Regions from separate parts of the Paenarthrobacter sp. YIM B13468 genome, predicted to be linked through region 1. Evidence: riboswitches for the same ligand, from Rfam matches in the RefSeq annotation. Region 1 holds a riboswitch; the other holds the start of a gene.
The links. Region 1 has a riboswitch for glycine ahead of cycA (D-serine/D-alanine/glycine transporter). Riboswitches for the same ligand answer to the same signal wherever they lie in the genome.

Region 1 (4,211 bases):
CAGCCGCCCCTACCAGCAGCTGGGACTCTCCAAGAACGTCAACTACACCTATGACGCCGGCCGCCCTGCAGGGGACCGCATCACCGGCATCTGGGTGAACGGGACCGTGATGGACCCGGCGAAGCAATACAGAATTGGGACCTTCAGCTTCCTGGCAACGGGAGGCGACAACTTCCGGATCTTCAAGGAAGGCACCAACACGAAGGACACCTGTCTGGTGGACCGCGATGCGTGGATCAAGTACCTGCGTGAGCACAACCCCGTGTCTCCGGACTTCGCGCGCCGGTCAGTTGCCGTGGTTAACACCACCGCCACAGAGGTCAAAGCAGGTGAGCCCATGACACTCGCTATCTCCAAGCTGAATCTCACCTCGATCGGCAGCCCGGCCAACAACACCCTCAATGCGATCTTCGTGGACAGCAAGGGCGCAGCAGTGCCGCTTGGATCGGTTCCAGTAACGGCAGGAGCAGCCACGGTGGACCTCAAGGTTCCCGCTGCGGCAGCTGCAGGTACCGGCACCTTGGTGCTGACCGCCGTCGAGAGTGGAACCGTGGTGAAGGCCAGTGTTCAGGTAGCTGATAGCGGGCCCAACCCGCCGCAGTGCACTCCGCCGGTCAAACCGTCTACGTGGTACGACCTCGTGGGCTGGCTCCGCTACACGTGGGCGTGGCTGGAGTATCAGAAGTGCCTGAGGGGCTAAACAGCCCCTTTCCTTAGGCTGCCCCAGGGGGCACCTCACGGTGATGAATCGTGAGGTGCCCCCTGGGGTTTGGCAGCTACTTCTTTGCGAGCTCGGGCTCTTCCGCTCGCTTGGCGTCTTTCTCAAGCTCCGCTTGGAACTCCTCGTAGCGAACCAGATGCGCGGGCCGACGACGCAGGATGGACCAGGCCACCCCCAGAATCACGAACCACAGCGGCGTAGCCAGCAGCGCAGCAAAAGTGTCCGGCTGCGTGGTCAGGGTCCAGAGCACGAAGGCAAAGAATGCGAAGACCACCCACACCATCACCACGCCGCCGGGCATTTTGAACGCCGAAGAATCATGCAGGTGTGGCCGCCGCTTGCGGAACGCCAGGTAGCTGGCCAGGATGATGGACCATACGAACACGAAGCAGACAGCTGACACGGTGGTCACCATGTCGAACGCCTTGCCGATGTCCTGCCCTGCGTACATGAGAACGACGCCGGACAGCAGCAGGACGCAGGAAAGGAACAGGGCGTTGCGGGGTACTTTGCGTCCTGAGAGCGCGCCGAACACAGCTGGGGCGTCGCCTTCCTTAGCCAGTCCGTAAACCATGCGGGACGTGGAGTAGATGCCGGAGTTGGCGGAGGACATCGCAGAACTGAGCACCACCAGGTTGACGATGGTGGCGGCAGCACCCAGTCCGGCCAGGGAGAACATGGCAATGAAGGGGCTGTGTCCAGCCGCGAACTGGGTCCACGGGGTGACGGACATCAGGATGATGAGGGCGCCCACATAGAAGAGCAGCACGCGGATCGGGATCGAGTTGATGGCCTTGGGCAGGTTCTTCTCCGGGTCCTTGGCCTCGGCGGCCGTGGTGCCTACCAGTTCAATGCCGACGAAAGCGAAGACGGCGATCTGGAAACCGGCGACGAAGCCCATGAATTCGTTGGGGAAGAAGCCACCGTGGCTCCACAGGTTGGTGAAGCTGGCCGGTCCGGCGTCGGACTGGAAGCCGCTGAAAATCATGAACAGGCCGACGATGATGAGGGCCGCGATAGCGACGATCTTGATGAGGGCGAACCAGAACTCGGTCTCGCCGAATGCTTTCACCGTAGCCAGGTTCAGGAGCAGCAGGATACCGATGGTGATCAATCCGGGTACCCAGAGCGGAAGGGAAGGCCAGAGCTCCTTGGAGTACCCGGCGATCGCGATGACGTCAGCGATGCCGGTAATGACCCAGCAGAACCAGTAGGTCCAGCCGGTGAAGAACCCTGCCCAGGGACCCAGCAGGTCCGCTGCGAAGTCGCTGAAGGATTTGTAGTTCAGGTTGCTCAGGAGCAACTCGCCCATGGCGCGCATGACGAAGAACAGCATGAAGCCGATGATCATGTACACGAAAATGACAGACGGACCAGCGGCAGAAATTGTCTTTCCCGAGCCCATGAACAGGCCCGTGCCAATTGCACCGCCTATCGCGATCAGCTGGATGTGCCGGTTACTGAGCTGCCGTTCGAGGTGTGGTGAGTCTGCTCGATGCGAGTCGGAGGATGGTGGGCGCTGAATCGTCAAGAGGAACTCCATTGTTCAGGCGGCACTGGGTGCCACGATGATTCGGGTTCCTCCCCGCTCTGTCGTGGACCTGAGAGTTTCCGCAGGAGTGGGCCTGCTTGCACCTTCGGTGAGCCCGGATGCCCGGACTGCTTTCCAGAGTTGCCTCGCCGCGGCGGTACATGGGCCTGAGAGATTCCTGGGGAGGGTTTGCTCCTACGGCGCCTGACGGGATGTACCGGCAGGACTCTCCCGCCGCAGATCAAAAGCGCGCACCACTTTGCCGGTGATGCAGCTCACACACTAGCGAAGCGTTGGACTCACCGCAAACGAAGGCAGCTAACTGCCCAGAATGCTACGAGCGATTTCGTCGGCATCCCGCAAGGTTCGCTGGCCACTGGCGTAAGCCTTCCCGGTTGCCGGACGCGCCTCCGCAGCAATCGCTGTTCCCCACTGGGTCGCGGACAATTGCAGGCCCAAAACATACATCCCCTGCGTCACAGAGCCGTTGGACGCCACAGGCCGGTACGGGTGCGGTTCCACATCCAGTCCGGTTGTCTGCACTGGCGTGCCCTCGGCACTCATCATGATTTTGGTTCGCACAAGGCCGTCGGCCATGAGTTGTTCCAGGAGCGGGGAAATATTGATGCCTACTCGGTTGGCTGGCGACATCGCTTCAATCAAAGTGGGTGCCTCCACAGGTCCATCGTGAACCCAAGGCGAGACCGCCCGGAAAACCTTGGCGCTTCTATCCACGCTGAACTTGGGATCGGGTCCAACGAAACCAACGACGCCGGCACGCGCCAAAGCTGCCAACTGCTCAGAACGCAGTGCTGGGGCTCCGCTTGCAAGGCCTTCAACAAACGATTCGAACCATCCCCGCAGTTCAGCGACCCACGATTCGTCCGTGATTCCGCCGTCCGCGACGACAGACTTGAGGATCGCCCTGCCTCTGTGGAGGGCTCCGATGGCCATCTTCACGGGGTCGGCTTCCCCGAGGGCAGAGCGCCGCGCGTCGTCGTCAAGGTAGGCCGTTATCGCCAGGTCCAACTCCCGGCGGGACGCGAACGTCCGGCCAGCCAACGGCGCAGCGAGCCCGCGGACATTGAGTCGGCGGGAGGCAACCACGTGCTTGTCCACGAGGGCGGCGACGTCACTTTCCCATTTGGCAGTGGTGTGCGCGTGGGGCTGCAAGGCATCCTCAAGGTCCGCGAGGAACTGCGCTGCATCGCGAATGGCGGCGGGCTGCGACCTTGCCAGGGTGGAGTAGTAAGCCCACAAGGCGTCACGATGCAGGAGCGGCCAAAGGTCATGGTCGAATCCTGGCTGGATGCCGGCTGCCCTGAAGCGGTCCACTGCTGCCTCGGTCAGGTAACTCATGGTGATGCTGCTGGGGTAATACCCTGCCAAACCAGCCTTGGCCCGGTACGGGGTTCCGCGCCGGGATGCTGCGATGATCTTGGGTTCCCTGCCTGAGGGCCGGTACTCGAGAACTCCGGCTCCCGGTACGCCGGCTTCGACGAACTTGCCTCCGCGGCCCTCGGTCAGCTGGCCCATGACATCGAAGAAATTCAGTCCCATCCCACGCACCAGGACGGGCTCGTTGTCCGGCACCCGCTGCCAGTCGACGTCGGCCGGCGGTGCAGGCGGGAAATAGAGGAGGCCGTGCTCGTCGGCGGCCCGTTGGAACGCACGCTGCTCCGGATTCAAACGGGACTCGACGTGCCCCAGCGCGAGGACCACCGAGCCGACGGTGAGCGTAGTGCCGTCGGCCAGTTCGACGTCGAACGCTTGCCCGCCTGTGGTGCCTGAGCTTGCCGGGACCGGGCGCGCCGCTACGGCGGTCGTTTCATGGAAGGTGACCTCCACGCCGTCGGGCATTCGCCGAAGCAGCTCCGCCAAAGTCTGCCGCAGATACCTTCCATATAGGGCCCGGCTCGGAAAATCGTGGGACTCGAGCGTGGCCAACTCCGCCTTTTC
Region 2 (4,211 bases), on a different contig from region 1:
CCGCGACCGGACCAACACCCGGTCCGCCACCGCCGTGCGGGATGCAGAACGTCTTGTGCAGGTTCAGGTGCGATACGTCGCCGCCGAACTTGCCCGGCTGGGCCAGCCCAACGAGCGCGTTGAGGTTTGCACCGTCAACGTACACCTGGCCACCGGCCTCGTGGACGGCGTCGCACACTTCCCGCACGTCGGCGTCGTAAACACCGTGCGTGGACGGGTAGGTGATCATGATGCAGGAGAGCGCCTCGCGGTTGGCTTCGATCTTCGCAGTCAGGTCCGCGTGATCGATGGTGCCATCAGCGGCCGTAGCCACCACGACAACCTTCATGCCGGCCAGCACAGCCGAGGCTGCGTTGGTGCCGTGCGCAGAAGCAGGGATCAGGCACACGTTGCGCTGCTCATCCCCGCGCGACAGGTGGTAGCCGCGGATGGCCAGGAGGCCCGCGAGCTCACCCTGGGAGCCGGCGTTCGGCTGGATGGAGACCTGATCGTAACCGGTGATCTCAGTGAGGTCGGCTTCCAGTCCTTCAATGAGCTCGCGCCAACCAGCCGTCTGGTGATCCGGAGCGAACGGGTGGATGGAGGCGAACTCAGGCCAGGAAATTGCTTCCATTTCAGCCGTGGCGTTCAGCTTCATGGTGCAGGAACCCAGCGGGATCATGGTGCGGTCCAAGGCGAGGTCGCGGTCGGACAGCTTGCGGATATAGCGCAACAGCTGCGTCTCGGAACGGTGCGTGTTGAACACCGGGTGCTGCAGGAAATCCGAGGTGCGCAGAACGGAGGACGGCAGCTCAAACCCTGAAGCGTCCTTCACCGGGCCGGCACCGAAGGCGACGGCTACCGCGGAGAGGACCTCCGGCGTCGTGGTTTCATCGAGGGAAACGCCAACCGTGTCGGCATCGATGCGACGCAGGTTGATACCGCGGGCTTCGGCGGCGGCGATGACTTTGCCAGCCTTGCCGGGTACGCGGACCGTCAGAGTGTCGAAGAAGGATTCGGACACGAGTTCGCGGCCGGCGGTCTTGAGGGCAGTGGCCAGTGTGCGGGCGTGGCCATGGACGGTTTCGGCGATTGCCTTCAGTCCTTCCGGACCGTGGTAAACCGCGTACATCGAGGCCACGATGGCGAGCAATGCCTGGGCAGTGCAGATGTTGGACGTGGCCTTCTCGCGGCGGATGTGCTGCTCGCGGGTCTGGAGCGCTAGCCGGTAAGCGGGGACGCCGGCATTGTCCTTGGAGACGCCCACGATGCGGCCCGGAAGCGTGCGCTCCATGCCTTCGCGGACTGCCATGTATGCGGCGTGCGGGCCACCGAAGAACAGCGGAACACCAAAGCGCTGGGCAGTTCCGACCGCGATGTCGGCGCCCTGTTCGCCCGGGGGCGTGATGAGGGTGAGCGCCAAAAGGTCGGCAGCCACAGTGACCAGGGCACCGCGTTCCTTGGCCTCAGCGATCACAGAGGAGTGGTCAAACACGTGGCCCGAAACGCCGGGTTGCTGCAGGACGATGCCGTTGATGTCGCCGTCGGGAAGGCCCGCCGAAAGTTCGGCAATCTCCACTTCGAAGCCCAGCGCTTCGGCGCGGCCCTTCACGATCGCGATGGTCTGCGGGAGGAGGTCGGCGTCCAGGACGGTCTTGCCGTCCTTCGCGGTTTTGGACTTGTTGGCGCGACGCATCAGCAGCACGGCCTCAGCCACGGCAGTGGCTTCATCCAGCAGCGAAGCGTTGGCTACCGGCAGCCCCGTGAGGTCCTGGACCATGGTCTGGAAGTTCAGGAGAGCTTCGAGGCGGCCCTGCGAAATCTCGGGCTGGTACGGCGTGTAGGCGGTGTACCAGGCCGGGGATTCGAGGATGTTGCGGCGGATGACCGGGGGCGTCACGGTGTCGTAGTAGCCCTGGCCGATCATCTGGACGGCGGTCTTGTTCTTGGAAGCCAGCTTGCGGAGCTCGGCGAGGACCTGCACCTCGGTGAGGGCGTCCTGCAACTTCAGGGCAGTGTCCTGGCGGATGGAATCGGGGACCGCAACATCTACCAGGCCGTCTACGGAGTCGTAGCCGATGGCCTTGAGCATGGTGTCAACGTCGGATTGGCGTCGGGCGCCGATATGCCGGTCCGCGAAAGCGGTGGGGGTTGATTGAACAGTCAAGAGGAACTCCATGATTCAGGCGCCCACTGAGCGCCACGATGAATGTGGGTTCCTCCCCACTCTGTATTGGACCTGAGAGATTCCGCAGGAATGGTTGCCTGCTTGCACCGTCGGTGAGCCCGGTTGCCCGGACTGCTTTCCAGAGTTGCCTAACCGCGGCGGTACATGTGCCTGAGAGATTCCTGGGGAGGATTTGCTCCTACGGCGCCTGACTGGATGTACCGGCAGGACTCTCCCGCCGCAGATCAAAAGCGTTGCGTCACCATGGGTGACACGCTTCACACCATAGCTGGTCATTTCGAAAAAGCGCAAGCAAGGGATACCTACCGATGCATCGCCTCGTGGATCTGGAGCGCGAACCACAGCTGGGCAACCGTGGAGGTTTCACCCATGTCCAGCCCCGTCAATTCGCCGATTTTCCGGATCCTGTAGATGATGGTTTGCCGGTGCGCGAACAGGGCAGCGGCAGTCTTTTGCCAGGAACGCTGCGAGTCCAAATAGGTCCTCAGCGTGACCAGGAGATCGCCTTCCTGGCTCTGCTCGTAATCGAAAATCGGGCCCAGCAGACGCCTGACCAGCGCAGTTCCTTCCTCAAAACCGGTCAGCCCGAGCCAGGATGGCCCCTGCGCGTAGCGGGCCAGGTCGAGCTTGTTCGCCCGGGCCGATCCGAGCGCCCAAAGGGACTCCTGCAGCGCGCGCTGAATGCCCGCCACACCCGCCGGAGCGCTGATTCCAATCGCGGCATCTGCCCCGGCGCAATGAACCAGGATGTCGTCAGGCACATCAGCGGGGACCACCACGTGCAGCCTGCTATTCCGCTTCAACGACGCCGACGCAACCCCGTGCCGCCACAGTTCGATGTGCACGTTCGCCAGCTTGTCGCCGTCGTTCGTTGTGGTGGAAGCGTTCGCTGACATGGATGCGAGCAGGAAGTCTTGGGGCGGAACCCCAAAAGTTGACAGCCGGCTCTCCATCTCGGCCGCGCCCAGTCGGCCATCCATAGCCTGCAGCAGGAACTCGCCGGCCAGCCGATGCCGCCCTTCAAGCGACAAAACGATGCGCGAGAGCTGCAGTCCCAGCACGGTTGCGGCGTGCAGGAGTACGACGGCGTCCGGGTGCGGTTCGCTGTGTGGCAGCACCACGAGCAGGGCGTTGGCGTGCGTCGGGATGTCCATGGTCAGCACGTGCCGGCCCCGGATCCGGTGCCACTGGAAATTCTTGCCAGCCAAGGACACCTGCCCGGAAAGCGGAGCCCATTCATCCGCGAGGAACTCCGGGAGCCGCTGGCCCTCGGGGTGCCAGGGATGGAGGCAGCGGCGGTCCACCACGAACAGTTCAGCGTCCAGTTCGGTGGCAAGCCGTTGGACCAGGCTTTGCCAATGGTCCTCGGAGGCTCCGGCCGTGCGGAGAAGGTCGTAGACCCTGGCTGTCTGGCGCAGGCGCCGGGACTCTTCGAGCAGGGAGGATTCGGCAACCGAGCGGGCGATCGCGATGAAGGGCAGCGGGTACGGGATGTTGATCAGCGGCAGCGGCAGCCGGTCGCAGGCCGCCAGGAACTCCTGCGTCAGCGGGGGTGCGTGCATCTTTTCGCCGATCGCCAAGGCGCTTGCCCCGCTGTCCATGAGGGCCTCTGCGAGCGCCACTTGTCCCTCGGCGTCCGCGGGAATCGAGAGTCCATTGGTCATCATGAGCTCGCCGCCGGTGACCCATTCCCACAGTCTGGGCAGGTCCGAAGTGTGCGCCCAGGTGATCCGGTTGTCGCGCCCTGTGTCGCCGGCAAGGAGGGTGAGCCCGAGTTGGGGTTCAGCTACGAGCTCGGCGACCGTGATTGCCATCGGATGGGGTCCTGACTCTATGATTCCGGGGGCCGTTTCGGACCATTTAGACATTCGTCTAAGCGCCTCGGCCATTTGTAGTCAATGTACCGCTATTCGCCGTGACCCGCGTCACCAAGAATGGAATTACTTACTTCCCGCTCAATGGCGAGCACCCCTCACACCAAGGATCCGGCAATGACAATCCACAAGCCCATCGGCCCTGTCGACGCAACCAAAGTCCCCCGGTA

Region 2: it holds a riboswitch for glycine, as region 1 does, so the genes downstream of both, gcvP (aminomethyl-transferring glycine dehydrogenase) here and cycA (D-serine/D-alanine/glycine transporter) in region 1, are expected to answer to the same signal.

What each region holds. Positions count from the first base shown of each region.
Region 1 is NZ_JBHZPI010000028.1:67,628-71,838, forward strand. It holds gene ACFX4T_RS22280 (ExeM/NucH family extracellular endonuclease) at 1-700, shown strand, start outside; gene cycA (D-serine/D-alanine/glycine transporter) at 777-2,264, opposite strand; glycine riboswitch at 2,398-2,496, opposite strand; gene ACFX4T_RS22290 (FAD/NAD(P)-binding protein) at 2,571-4,211, opposite strand, start outside.
Region 2 is NZ_JBHZPI010000038.1:25,082-29,292, reverse strand. It holds gene gcvP (aminomethyl-transferring glycine dehydrogenase) at 1-2,146, opposite strand, end outside; glycine riboswitch at 2,296-2,394, opposite strand; gene ACFX4T_RS24595 (PucR family transcriptional regulator) at 2,470-3,981, opposite strand; gene speB (agmatinase) at 4,159-4,211, shown strand, end outside.